DNA from 2 places in the Micromonospora sp. SYSU B005 genome. Region 1 is predicted to be linked to the other one. Evidence: riboswitches for the same ligand, from Rfam matches in the RefSeq annotation. Region 1 holds a riboswitch; the other holds the start of a gene.
The links. A riboswitch is a leader RNA that binds a small molecule or an ion and turns the genes downstream of it on or off. The one in region 1 is predicted to bind cyclic di-AMP.

Region 1 (6,907 bases):
CACCATCGCGCGCCAGTCCCTGCCGTACCTCCAGCAGACCAAGGGCCAGCTGCTGCTCTACACGTCCAGCTCGTACACCCGGGGCCGGGCCCGCTACGCGCTCTACTCGGCCACCAAGGCCGCGCTGGTCAACCTGACCCAGGCGCTCGCCGACGAGTGGGCCGAGTTCGGGGTACGCGTCAACTGCGTCAACCCGGAACGCACCGCCACTCCGATGCGGACGCGGGCGTTCGGCGAGGAGCCGGAGCACACGCTGCTCTCCTCCGAGGCGGTCGCGCAGGCGTCCCTGGACGTGCTGATCTCCGAGCTGACCGGCCAGGTGGTCGACGTGCGCCGGTCCCCCGGCGAGCAGGTGGCCGCCGTACCGGCCCAGCCGGGCCCGCACCGGTCCGAGCTGTCCGCCGACGCCTGAACCCGACGGGACGTACCAGATGCGTGGTGACCTGGTCCGCAAGCTGATCGCCCGGGGGCTGACCACCGGGCTGGCGGTGCTGGCCTTCCTCGTCGTGGCGCTCACCGGCGCCACCGGCTGGGGCCTGGCCCTGGCGGTCGCGGCGCTGGCCGCCACCGCCTGGGAGCGCCGCGTCCGGCCGTCCGCCGACGGGCTCGCCGAGACGGTGCTCGTGGCCGCCGGCATCCTGGTCGGCTACGCCCGGCGCCTCGACGACGGCTTCGACCCGGCGCTCACCGCCACCGCACTGGTGCTGCTCGGGCTGGTGCTGCTGGTCGGCCCGCTGCGGCAGGCCGGCGCGCTGGAGATCCGCGCGGCGAACCTCCCGGTCCGCACGTGGACACCAGTGGTCGCCGCCCGGCTCGGCGACGCGCTGCTGGTCCTGCTCGCCGTGGTGGCGCTCGCCGCCGCCCTGACGCTGCCCGCCTGGACGGCGCTTTTCGCCGCGCTGCTGGTCGGCGCCGGATGCGGGGCGGTCGCGCTGGACCTCGCCCGGCGCCGGTTCCGGCCGCCAGCCGGAGGTGGACCGGTCGGCCGGGCGCTGCGCCGCCACCAGCCCGAGTTCGTGCTGCACTTCTCCGCGCCGCCCGGCTCGGAGTACCAGGTCACCATGTGGCTGCCGTACCTGGAACGGATCGGCCGCCCGTTCGTGGTGGTGCTGCGCGAGCCGGAGCTCCTGCCCGCGGTGGCCGCCGCCACCCGCGCCCCGGTGGTCCTCTGCCCCACGCTGAAGGCGCTGGACGAGGCGCTGGTGCCCAGCCTGCGGGTCGCGTTCTACGTCAACCACGGCGCGAAGAACGCCCACCTGATCCGGTTCAGCCGGCTCACCCACGTGCAGCTGCACCACGGCGACAGCGACAAGGCCCCCAGCGCCAACCCGGTCTCGGCCATCTTCGACAAGATCTTCGTGGCCGGTCAGGCCGCGATCGACAGGTACGCCCGCGCCGGCGTGGAGATCCCCGCCGACAAGTTCGTCGTGGTCGGCCGTCCCCAGGTCGAGGCCATCGAGGTACGCCGGGAGCCGGTCACCCCGTCGGCCCACCCGACGGTCCTCTACACCCCGACCTGGACCGGGCACCACGCCGACGCCAACTACTGCTCGCTGCCGGTGGCCGAGACGCTGATCCGCCGGCTGATCGACAGGGGTGCCGCGGTGATCCTGCGCGCCCACCCGTACACCGGCAAGAACCCGGCCTCGGCCCGTCAGCTCGCCCGGCTCACCGAACTGCTCGCCGCCGACCGGGCGAAGACCGGCCGGCCGCACCTGTTCGGCGCCGCCGCGAGCCGCGAGCTGACGCTCACCGAATGCGTCAACCGCGCCGACGCGCTGGTCTCCGACGTCTCCGGAGTCATCTCCGACTGGCTCTACTCCGGCAAGCCGTACGCGGTCACCGACACCGGCGCCGACGGTGAGCACTTCGTCGAGCGGTTCCCGCTCGCGGCGTCCGGCTACGTGCTGCGGCGCGACATGTCCAACGTGGACGAGGTGCTCACCGACCTGCTGGACGCCGACCCGAAGGCGGCACAGCGCTGGGCGGCACGTACCCGTTACCTGGGCGACTTCCCCGCCGACGCCTACGCCGAGGCGTTCCTCTCCGCCGCCCGCCGGGAGCTGGAGCCCGACTGGGCGGTCCCGGGGCCGCGCGCGGCCCGCTAGAAGCGCGAGCCGGCCCGTCGCGGGCCGGCTCGCCCGCTCAGAGGTACGGGTCGAGCAGGGCGAGCACCGCCTCCGGGTCCTCGACGTGCGCGTTGTGGCCCAGCCCGGGCAGCGTCGCCACCGGCACGCCCAGTTCCTTGAGCTGCGCGTCGGTCACCATCGTGTCCGCCTCGCCGCGGGCCAGCAGCACCGGCACATCGGTGGCCGCCAGCAGCACCGGCAGCCGGGGCTCCCCGACCGCGAACGCGGCCGGGTCCATAGCGAGCCGCCAGCGGCCCTCCTCCCGCCGCAGTCCCGCCTCCACCACCGGGTGGTCCGGGGCGAACAGCCCGGCGAGCCCGGACACCCGCAGGTAGCGGCGGGCCGCCTCGTCACGGGTGGCGAACCAGGTGACCGGCCGGGCGGCCAGTTCCGCCGACTTCGCCAGCTCGGCCGGAGACCAGACCGCCTTGATGCCGAGCCCGACCACCGCGTCGACCGGGAGCCCCCGCTGCCGGGCCGCGAGCGCCAGCGCCACCACCCCGCCGAGCGAGTGCCCGAGCAGCACCAGCCGGTCGTCGGGGCCGAGCCGCACCGGCCCGAGCCCGTCCACCACGCGCTGCGCCAGGGCCTCGAACGAGTAGCCGTGCAGCGGCGGCGACCAGCCGTGACCGGCCAGGTCGGGGGCGAGCCAGCGGCCGGGCCAGCGGCGCTCCAGCAGCGGCGCCCAGGGCAGCCACACCTCGCCGGTGGCACCCATGCCGTGCAGGAGAATCAGGTGCCGCTTCCCCGTCGCATCGCCCATTGGCGCAGTCTGCCACCGCCCGCCCCGGACACGCGAGACCGAACCCCGCCGACCCCCTCGCCGCGGCTCCGGCCGCCCACACGCCGCCCTCACCCTCGATCTTGGAGTTGTGGCACCTTCCATAGCGGGCGAGCCGGGCATACTGGGCGCCACAAGTCCAAGATCGGCGCGCCGAAGGGGGCCGCGTGAGGGGCCGGGACGGGGAAGGCCGGCGCCCCGGGTGGGGTGCCGGCCTTCGGGGCTGTGGGACGGTCAGGCGGAGTAGCCGCGGCTGGCGATCCAGTGCGCCAGGTCGATCGTGGTGACCCAGTACGACGGCAGCGACGGGTCGGCCGAGTCGGCGATCCGCACGGTCCGGCCGTCGTCCTTGTAGCCGACCACCGCGACGTAGTGGCCGCCCGGGAACGAGTGCCAGCCGCCGTTGGTGTCGGTGGCGGTACCGGCGACGTTCGCGACGACCCCGCGGCCGTTGCTGATCGCCTCGACCACGTCGGCCTGGAGGCGGTCCATCTGAGCCGGGGTGGCCGAGCCGGGAATCATGCGGGTCCGGTACGGGTTGCCCTTGACCTGCTGGTTGAGCACCCGGGTGGTGTCCTCGGCCGAGTTGGTGCCCATCTCGGTGGTGCCGAGGGGGCCGGCGAGCGCGTCCTGGCTGCGCTCGATGCCGGCGGCGCTGAGCGCGTTGCGCACCGCGGCCGGGCCGCAGTAGAAGTAGTTGATCTGTGCCTGGTAGTCGTAGTCGAGCGACTTGCTCGACGGCGGCTTCGGCTTGGCCTTGGGCGTGGTGTCCGGGTCGGCGGCGGCCTTCGCGGACGGGGAGGCGCTCGGCGACGCGCTGGGCGAGGCGGAGGCACTGGACGACGTCTGCGGCACGGCGATGCGGGCCTCGCTGCGGCTGGCGGGCTGCTCGCCGAGGCGGGCGGCGCCGAGGTCGGCGACCGCGGCGGTGTTCTCCTGGACCGGGGCGTCGTCACCGGCGGTGGCGACGGTTCCGGCACCGGCGGCCAGCACGAGCGCGGCGGCCGATCCGGCGATGATCTGGTACGGGCGTTCGGTGACGATCCGTCGCAGCTGACGCTTCAGGTGGTGCTTCACGAAATCCTCCACGGGGCGTGAGCGGCACACGCCGGCCCGGCACGCGGAGGAACTCACACGTGCTGGCGGGGCCGGATGGCCGGGGGATCGGGAACGCCCGTGATGCCGGGCGCCCAGGGGGCGGTTGCCGGTCGCGCGTCAGGCGCGGACGGGCACCGCTTCGCCGTGGAGGCGGGGGGACGATCGAGGGGTGGGCAAGAGGGGTTACTCCTTCCGTGGCCGCCGACCGGGTTAGCTGACGGATTCGGGCGGGAAGTACGCCCTACCGCGGGCCGTGGGCTCGCGGATTCACCCCGATGGTGCTCATGGGTCCCCGGTTCGTGGAACACGATTAGGCGGGTCGGCGCGGCGTCGCCGTCGGCGATCGATTACCGCATCGGACGCGCCGACACTACCGGTGGGTATGTCCCCTGCCAAGCGCTCCCACCTGCGTAAACGTGATCCGCGGTAACGGATTTCGGAACACCCGGTTACTGACTTCGCTCAATGGGACAAGCAGTTTCGACGGCGCCCGGCGGCGGAAAGCGGACAGACGGCGAGCACCCGACCGGCAATCGCGGGACTCGATGACCTGTTCTGCGCCCGGCGCCCGTTTCGACGGCCCGGGTGACCGGGCTCACCACATTCCGGGTAACGATTCGGTCGAGACGAGACCTCAGCCGACCCGGGCCGGGCGCCAGCGGGCGTTACGGACCGTAGCGGCCACCGGCTGGGCGCTCGCCGTCGCGCTCCGGTACGCCGGGGCGGGCCGCAGCGCCGCGGTGGCCGCGTACGCCTCGGCGGCGAGCGTCCGGGCGGCCTCGGCGGCCAGTTCCGCGTCCCGCCAGGCCGTCCGCTCCCGCGCGGCGGCGCTCTCCCATCCGGCCCGGCGCCCGTCCCGGACGGTGCGGGCCAGCACGATCTCCTGCTCGGCCGGGTGCCGGCGCGGATCCCATCCGTTGCGGCGGGCCAGCACGTCGGCGAGCTGACGGGCGGTCAGGTCGCCCCGCCAGTGCGCCGTCATGGCGGCGTGGTGCAGCCAGCGCTCCCGGGCCGCGTACTCGGCAGGGGTGCGCGGCGTGCGCGGGGCGGGCAGCGCGGCGGCACCGGCGAAGCGGCGGGCGGCGGCGTCCGCCTCGTCGTACGCGGTCCAGGCCCGGTCCGCCTCGTCCTGCGCGGCCAGCCACCGCTCCCGGCGGCGACGGGCCGTCTGGGCGGCTCCGGCGGCGGCCACCGCGACCTCCTCGGCGTACCGGATCAGGTCGTCGTGGCGGGCGGCGTCGGCGTCGGCCGGTTCGGGGGCGGCCTTCGGCACGGGGTCGCGTTCGGGCCGGGCGACGAGGGCGGCGAGCAGGCCGAGGGCGAGCAGCAGGAGGAAGGACCAGATGGCGGCGGCCTCGGGCACGGAGGTGAGGAAGTGGTACAGAGCGGTCTGGGACATGGTCGGCACCTCACGGGAAGGACCTGGCGGGAGGACCCGCACGATCTCGCCGGGGCGGGCCGGTAAGGCCACCAGGGCGGGCGCGGGGGATGACGTGCGAGTGGGTGCGGAAGACGGGCGCGGCCCGTGAGCGGGTCAGCGGGCGGGCGGGGCCCGCGGGCCGGCCGGTGCGGCGGCCCATCCGGCCGAGACCGGCTGCGGCGCGGCCGGGGCGGCCGCCCGGGGCGCGGGCGCCGGCACGCCGGCGGGGAGGGCCTGCCGCTCGGCCACGCGGTCGGCTTCCGGCCGCGCGGTGGTCGAGGCGCCCGCGACCGGGTACGCCGAGACGGCGGCAGCCGGGGCCGGGGCGGCAGCGGCGACACCGGACGGCAGCGTGGCGGCGCCGAACGAGAAGGCGACGACCACGGCGAGACTGGCGAGCATCCGGGCGGTCCAGCGGGCCACCCACCACACGGGGCAGGTGAGCGCGATCGGAAGCACGGGTACAAATTACCGCCGAACCCCCACGAACGCACCGCCGCACGGCGTGTCGCGGATCGACCGGCCGGCGTGTGCGCGTGTCAGTCCGGGCGACGCCGCCCGGCGTACTCGATGTCCTCGGCCGGACCGGTGACGGAGGCCGCGCCCCCGTCGGCGGCCGGCCCGGCGGCGGCCTCGGTGGGCCTGCGCGGAGCCGGCACGGCCGGTGCGGGCGACGCCGCGCGGGCCCGGCGGGACGGGCCGAGCAGGCGCATCATCGGTGTCTCCACCCAGCGGTGCAGCGCGGCGGCCAGCGCGAGCGTGACCACCAGGAAGCCGAGCACCGCGAGCGGGCCGCGCCAGCCGGGCAGGCCGGTCCCCCAGTGCCCGGTCAGCCGCAGCACGGTGACCATGACCAGCACGTGCACCAGGTAGAAGGCGAACGACACCTCACCGAGCCAGACCATCGCCCGGGACCGCCAGGGAGTGGGCCGGCCGCGCACGTCGGCGTCCGCCGCGGCGGCGATGACCAGCAGGTACGCGACAGCGAGCAGCGCCGCCCAGAACTCGGCCGGGATCCACAGCGCGGCGACCACCCAGGTGGTGACGAACAGGCCGGTGGCGACGGCGAGGTTCGGGCCGCGCCAGCGGTGCCGGCGCATCAGCTCGGCGGCGGCCACCCCCATCCAGAACTCCAGCGACCGGGTCACCGGGAAGATCTGGGTGAACCACCACCGCTGCTCCTCCGGCACGAGTTGCTGGCCGGGCCACAGCGCCAGGATGAGCAGCGGCGCCGCGACCAGCACGGTCCGCAGCACGCCGGTACGGGCCCGGCGCAGCCACGGCACCACGAGCGGCAGGCACAGGTAGAAGGCCAGCTCGCAGGAGAGCGACCAGCTCACGTTGTTGACGCTGTAGAAGTAGCCGCCCAGCGGGATCCACGCCTGGACCAGGAAGAAGTTGGCGATCGCGGCCCACGGCACGACCGGGTCGGCGAACCAGGCCGCTACCGCAAGCGCCGCGACGAACGTCACCACGTGG
Region 2 (6,907 bases), on a different contig from region 1:
GCGTGCCGAGGTAGTGCGTCTCCAGCTCCAGCCGGATCTTCTCGAGGTCGCCGTCGAGCAGGTCGGTGCCGGTGCTCACGCCGGCGTTGTTGACGAGCAGCGTCACGTCACCGGCCCGCTCGGCGGCGGCGGCGACCGACGCGGGGTCGGTGACGTCCAGGCGTACCGGGGTCACGCCGGGCAGGTCCACGGCGTCCGGGTTGCGGGCGCCGGCCCAGACGGTGGCACCGCGCGCGGCGAGTTCGGCGGCCAGGTGCCGGCCGAAGCCGCGGTTGGCGCCAGTGACCAGGGCGGTGCTTCCAGCGATCTTCATGTGTCGCTCCGAGGTGTGGTGAGGGAGGGGAGTCAGGCGGACAGCAGGCCCGGACCGGGCAGGACGGCGAGCTCACCGGGCGGTACGTCGTGCCCGGCGTCGCAGCGCAGCCGGGCGTGCACGGGGGCGCCGCACTCGTCGTGGGCCACCCGGACCGCCGGGCCCGCCTCGTCGGCGGCGTACGCGTCGCCCCACTGCCGCAGCGCGACCAGCACCGGGATCAGGTCGCTGCCCTTCGCGGTGAGCACGTACTCGTCGCGGGTGCGCTGCCCGGGCTCGCGGTAGGGACGCCGGTCGAGCAGCCCGTCGGCGACGAGTTGCTTGAGGCGGGCGGCGGCCACCGGCTCGCTGACGCCGACCCGCCGGGCGAAGTCGTCGAAGCGGCGGGTGCCGAACGACGCCTCCCGCAGCAGGAGCAGCGTGGTGCGGTTGCCGACCACCTCCAGTGCCCGGGCGATCGAGCAGTTGGCGGTGGACCAGGAGTCACGCTGCGCGAGGAGGTCCGTCATGGCGTCGACGGTACCCCCCCCTGACTTAGGAAAGCAGAAGTCAGCTACCTCACAGCTGGCCGGGGAAGAATCCGTGCCGGGCCAGCGGCTCGACGATCTGGTGCTCCTCGTACGACAGGTGCGACAGCAGCGTGTCGGTGAGCAGGTCCACCGCCTCCTGGAGCTGCGTGAAGTCGCCGGGGTGCCGGACCAGCTCGACGAGCGCCCGGTCGACGCTCTCCACCACGCCGTGGATCACCACGTGCTCCTCCTCGAGGCGGTCCAGCACTGCCGCCAGCCCGGCCTCGGAGCGGCGCAGGTGAGGGAAGATCGAGGCGTCCTCCAGCCCGTGGTGCTGGGTGACCATCGTGCAGTACGCCGCGCAGTACGCCCCGAGCGTCCAGTTGTTCTGCCGCATGGTCATCTCGTTGAGGGCGGCCCGCGCCCGGCCCGGCGAGACAGTGCCCTGCTTGACCTGTTCCAGCAGATCGCGCACCTGGGCCAGCTCCTGGCGCAGGTGGTCGTGCACGTCCACCAGGTGCTGCCCGGCGGCCTGTCCGCGGGCCGGGTAGACGTGCCCGGCCGGCGGCGGCGGGGCGCTCGGGCGGGTGGACTCGTCCCAGGGGCGGCGCGCGCTCAGGCGTACCCCCGGGTCGGGGGTGGGGGTGACGCCGAGCGTGCTCGGGCCGGCGGCGGCGGTCTGCTCGTCGGCGGCCGTGCGGGTTCCGCCGGCGGGCGCGGTGCGCTCGGCGGCGACCAGCTCCCGCACGGCGGGCGCGACCTCCTGGCCGAAGATCTGGATCGCGCGCGGCTCGTCGCTGCCGAGGATGAACGTGGTGATGCCGTGCTCCAGGGTGAGCCCGGCCAGCTCCTCCACCCACTGCTCCGGCGGCCCGGCCAGGAAACCGGCCGACGAGCGGGCGAACGTGCCGGTCACGTTGAGCATGCGGCGGATCGTGGCCGGGTCGCGCCCGGCGGCCTGAGCGCCCTCGTCGACGAGCGCGTTCAGGGCGGGCAGCTCGTCGGGGCCCTTCGGCAGGTACGACAGGGACGGCAGCCAGCCGTCCGCGGCGCGGCCGACCAGGCGCAGCATGCGCGGCTTGTACGCGCCGACCCAGATGCCCACCGGGTGCGCGGGCGCCGGACCGCGCTTGGCGCCGACCACCCGGTAGTGCTCGCCGTCGACGCGGATCATGCCGCGACGGTCGGTGTCCCAGACCTCGCGGATCACCCGGATCGCCTCGTCGAGGGCCTCGACGGCGGCGCCGGGGGACAGGCGTCGCCCGCCCGCCGCCTCGATCGCGTCCCAGAACGCGCCCGCACCGAGTCCCAGCTCGACCCGGCCGCCGGTGAGCAGGTCCAGGCTGGCGACGCTGCGGGCCAGCACCACCGGCTGGCGCAACGGCAGGTTGAGGACGTTTCCGGCCAGGCGGATACGTTCGGTCGCGGCGGCCACGTAGGACATCAGCGTCCAGGTGTCCAGGAAGCCCGGCTGGTAGGGGTGGTCCTGGAACGTGACCAGGTTCAGCCCGACCTGCTCGCAGAGCCGGGCCAGCGCCACCACCTGGTCGGGCTGCCCGGCGGCGGGGGTGATGAAGCCGCCGAAGGTCAGCTCGTGTCCGTGATCGGTCATCCGTCAAGCCCTCCCGTGATCTTGCCTGGCCCTGCCACCGTAGCGCCGCCGCCGGTCGCCCGGCCGGGTGAAGAGCGTCACAAGAAGTGGACGATCATCACAAATCGCTCCTAGCGTCGGTTTCGTTCGCAGACGCGGACACCGCAGGCCGGAAACGCCAAATCCCGCCGCCGGCCCCGGTAACCGAACCTCGTGCGGGAGCGGGGGAACCACACGTTCCACGGTGCATCGTCACCTCGGGGTGAAGCCGCCACCGGCGGCCGGGCTCCTCGGCCCGAACCCGACAGCTCACCTCGTCGGCGTGGAGGAATCCACATGGCAACTGAATACTCAGCCCGAAGCCGCCGTACCGCTCTCGGAGCGGTCCTGGCCGGCGCCGCCGTCGGCGCCGCGACCCTGTTCGGCCCGGCCGCTCCGGCCAGCGCGGGCGTCAACTGGGACGCGGTCGCGCGCTGCGAGTCAGGCGGCAACTGGAAGATCAACACCGGTAACGGCTACTACGGCGGGCTCCAGTTCTCCCGCACCACCTGGAACGGCTACGGCGGCCAGAAGTACGCCGCGCGCGCCGACCTGGCCAGCCGGTCCGAGCAGATCGCCGTCGCGGAGAAGGTGCTGCGCGGCCAGGGCATCGGCGCGTGGCCGGTCTGCGGCAAGAAGGGCGGCTCGGCCAGCACGGCGACCCGGTCCGAGCGGGCCACCACGAAGGCGGCACCGAGGAAGGCGGCGCCGAAGCGGGCCGCCGCGACGAAGGCCGCGCCGGAACGCGCCACGACGAAGGCGGCGCCGCGGCCGTCGTCCGGCGCCGGGACGTACGTCGTCCGGCGCGGGGACACGCTGTCGGAGATCGCCGTGGCGCAGCGCGTCGACGGCGGCTGGCGTGCCCTGCACGAGCGCAACCGCGCCGTGGTCGGCGACGACCCGGGCCTGATCTTCCCCGGTCAGCAGCTGCGCCTGCGCTGACCTCGTCCGAGCGCCCGGCCGGTTCGTCCCGGCCGGGCGCCCGGCCGTCCGCGACACGCCGCGTGGCCGGTGTCCGGCCTGCTCGCGGCGCCGGGACGCGACCCGGACCGGCCGGTGACGGCGATTCGTCGGAGCCGGTTGCTAGGGTCACGCATGCTCGGCTAAGACGTGAAGAAAGCGCGGATATGACCAACGACCCGTTCTCGGCGGCCGCGAGCATCGACGAGCTGCTGACCCGCACGCAGCAGGCGCTCACCGCGATGCGCTCCCGGGCCTCGGCACACGCCGACGGCGAGCCGGGCGACCTGCTGCTCGCCGAGGGCACTGCAGCCGGCGGCCGGGTCCGCGCGGTCGCCGTCCAGGGTGGCCGGCTCGATTCCGTGACGATCGACCCGGAGCTGGCCGGCGAGCCCCTCGACGTCCTCTGCGGACACCTCGTGACCGCCGCCAACGCCGCGTTGTCCGAGCTGGACGACCGGGTCAGCGCGTCGGCCCGGGCCGACGCCGACGCGCTCGCCGCCCGGCTCGGCAGCATGGGCGACCAGGCCGAGCTGTTCGGCCGCGCGATGCACGAGGCGGCCGCGCGGATCCACCGCGACCGCGGCGCTGGGTCCCGGGCCGGGCGCGCGGTCTGACCCGACCGCACACGCCCCGGCACGACGAGGCGCCGCACCCGCACGCGGCGCCGACCACGCGCGACGCGGCACCGGCCTGACACGACGAGGCGGCCGGCCGCCGGGAGGACGACGACCGGCCGCGCTACGCCACGGTCAGCTCAGGGTGACCGCGGTGTCGTCGACGACGAAGGACGTCTGCAACGAGCTGTCCTCCACGCCGCTGAACGAGATGGTCGCCGTGGTGCCCGCCAGCGACGAGACGTCGAAGGACCGCTGCACGTAGCCGGTGGCCTTGTTCAGGTTTGAGTACGTGGCCAGCGTGGTGCTGCCCGCCTTGACGGTGAGCTTGTCGTACGCGGTGCTGGTGGTCGACTCCGCGCTGTCGATGTGCAGCCAGAAGCTCAACGTCGCCCGGCATCCGGCCGGGATCGTCACCGACTGGCTGAGCGTGTCGGTGTGCGACGAGCCGTACCCGTCCAGCCACGCCTTGTACGAGCCGCCGTGCGCGGCCTGGCCGCTGTCGGTGGTGATGACGCCGGACGAGGCGCTCCAGGTCACGTTGCCCGACTCGAAGCCCGGGTTGGCGAGCTTGTTGCCGGAGCAACCGCCCGACGGCGGGGTGGTCGTGGTGCTCGGGGTGGGCGTCGGGGTGCCGCCGGAGCAGGTCGGGTCACCGGACTGGGCCGGCACGCTCACCGCGTCCCAGGCCGCCTTGACCGTGTTGAACTCCGCGCAGCTGCCCGGGTAGAGGTTCTTCGCCGCCTGCAGCGTCCAGGTGCGGTACTTCAGGTACGACGAGGACGAGGTCTTCAGCAGCATGCCGTTGTACATGATCTTCATGGCCTTCTGGATGCCCAGGCCGGTCACGCTGCTGCCGTTGCAGGTCGAGCTGGACGGCTGCCCGTTGGTCGGGCTGCTGCCGTTGGCGAGCAGGTAGAACCAGTGGTTGCCCGGGCCGGCCGCGGCGTGCACCTCGGTCGACGGGATGCTGCTGGAGTAGCAGTTCGGGTCGCCGAGCGCCGACGGGTTGTACATGTTGCGGATCGGGCCGGAGCCGACCAGGTTGATCTTCTCGCCGACCAGGAAGTCCGGCGCGTCGTAGCTGGACGGCTCGTTGGCGAACCACTCGGTGGCCGCGCCGAACGTGTCAGCCACGAACTCCTGCGTGCCGCCGCCGGAGATGCCGCCCGGGGTGTTGTCGTCGATGCCGTGGCCGATCTCGTGCGCCACCACGTCCAGCGAGCCGATCCACTGGCCGGCGGTGTTCTTGCCGATCTGCACCTGGCTGCCGTCGTAGTAGGCGTTCTGGTCGTTGAGGCCCACCCGGATCGGCCAGTAGCCGCCGTTGCCGTTGGCGCCGTTGCGGCCCAGCCACTGGGCGAGCATCTTGTGCTCGGTCTGCGCGGAGAACAGCGCGTCCACGCAGCCGGTCTCCTTGTTCGTGGCGGTGCCGTTGCCCCACACGTCGTCGGAGCCGCTGAACGTGGTGTTGTTCGCCGCGTCCTGGCAGCTCAGGTTGGTGACGGTCGGGTCCTTCATGGTGTACGTGGAGCCCGACTGGGTGGTGTTGAGCGTGAGCGGGCTGGGCCCGTTCCAGGCGCCGGTGCCGGTGCCGCGGACGACGTGTTCCTGCTTGCGCAGGACCGCGCCGGTGCGGGCGTCGACGTCGACGGTGAGCCGGCTGGGCCCGTCCGCGCCGGTGCCGCGTACCGTGGTCTCCCAGGCCAGCGCCGGTGCGGCGCCGAGCGTGTAGACCACGAGCGTGGTGCCCTCGACCGCGTCGACGGTCTTGAGCTGGGCGCGCGCCGTCTTCGCGGCGGCGGCCGGGGTCAGCGCGGGCGTGGTGGCGAGGGCGCCGATGGGCCGCTGCTGGGCGACCGAGGCGTACTTCAGGTTGCCGGCCGAGTCCGTGGCGAGCACGAAGTCGCCGCCGACCACCGGGAGGCCCTTGTAGGTGCGCTCGTAGGGCACGTACTGGGTGCCCTCGGAGGAGATGACCGGCTTCTGGACGAACGCGTCGTCGGAGCCGGCCTGCAGGTAGGCGGGGCGGTTCGCGACCAGGGCGCGGGCGGAGTCGGCGGCGGTCGCGCGGGCCTGCGCCGGGTTCGGGGCGGCGGGTCCGGGTGGCGCGGCCTGCACGGCGGCGGCGGTTCCTGCGGCGAGCAGGCCGGTCGCGGCCGCGCCGGTGAGCGCGGCGAGGCGAGGTGAGAGTTTCACGGGGGTTTGCTCCTGTTCTACAGGCGCGCCGCACGGAGCCCGGTGGGGACGGGCGGCGCGGTGGTGCGAGGCAGGGTGACGGCCGGTCACCGGAGCTGCCGGCGTGGCTCCGGGTCGACAGATCGACCGTCGCGATTCGCCGGGGGTCGGCGGCTCGCTGGTGCACAATCACACGCCGCGCGAGCCCGGAGCAATAAGTGACCTGGGCAACGACTGACAGTCGGGCGTGTCGCCGCACGCGTCGATTCAGGCAACCATGATCTTCAATAGGCGCTGATCAGGGCGAACATCGCCGACGGTGGATGGACGCCGGTGCAAATTGCGGACGTTGCCGCTGTGTGCGAATGGCGCGCATAGACGCGAGGCCGCCGCCCCTGCGGCCGGGCGGCGGCCGAGCCGTCGCCCGGCCGCGTCAGCGCGGGCCGCGGGTCCGCGTCGGCGACACGGTGGGCAGCGGTGGCAGCGACGGCGTCAGCGTCGGCCGCGAGGTCGGCCGCCCGGTCGGCTCCGGGCTCGGGCTCGACGAGGACGGGCTGGGGCTCGGTGACTCCGACGGTGTCGGCGCGGCGGTGGTCGGCGGCGGTGGCGCGGACCGCGTCGGCTCCGGGGTATCGCCGGGGAACGCCGGCTGACCGAAGCGGTACTTCTCCGGGTCGAGCTTCATCGCCGCGGTGGCCCG

Region 2: linked by a shared signal. The riboswitch ahead of SM452_RS07355 (LysM peptidoglycan-binding domain-containing protein) and the one ahead of SM452_RS10595 (C39 family peptidase) in region 1 are both predicted to bind cyclic di-AMP.

What each region holds. Positions count from the first base shown of each region.
Region 1 is NZ_JAXCFU010000003.1:302,751-309,657, forward strand. Features, by position in the region: gene SM452_RS10580 (bifunctional cytidylyltransferase/SDR family oxidoreductase) at 1-412, shown strand, start outside; gene SM452_RS10585 (CDP-glycerol glycerophosphotransferase family protein) at 432-2,108, shown strand; gene SM452_RS10590 (alpha/beta fold hydrolase) at 2,146-2,892, opposite strand; gene SM452_RS10595 (C39 family peptidase) at 3,145-3,999, opposite strand; cyclic di-AMP (ydaO/yuaA leader) riboswitch at 4,193-4,335, opposite strand; gene SM452_RS10600 (hypothetical protein) at 4,643-5,407, opposite strand; gene SM452_RS10605 (hypothetical protein) at 5,543-5,887, opposite strand; gene SM452_RS10610 (acyltransferase family protein) at 5,968-6,907, opposite strand, start outside.
Region 2 is NZ_JAXCFU010000002.1:456,863-463,769, forward strand. Features, by position in the region: gene SM452_RS07340 (SDR family oxidoreductase) at 1-313, opposite strand, end outside; gene SM452_RS07345 (winged helix-turn-helix transcriptional regulator) at 346-822, opposite strand; gene SM452_RS07350 (LLM class flavin-dependent oxidoreductase) at 872-2,434, opposite strand; cyclic di-AMP (ydaO/yuaA leader) riboswitch at 2,606-2,751, shown strand; gene SM452_RS07355 (LysM peptidoglycan-binding domain-containing protein) at 2,750-3,394, shown strand; gene SM452_RS07360 (YbaB/EbfC family nucleoid-associated protein) at 3,580-4,029, shown strand; gene SM452_RS07365 (M4 family metallopeptidase) at 4,165-6,228, opposite strand; gene SM452_RS07370 (transglycosylase domain-containing protein) at 6,641-6,907, opposite strand, start outside.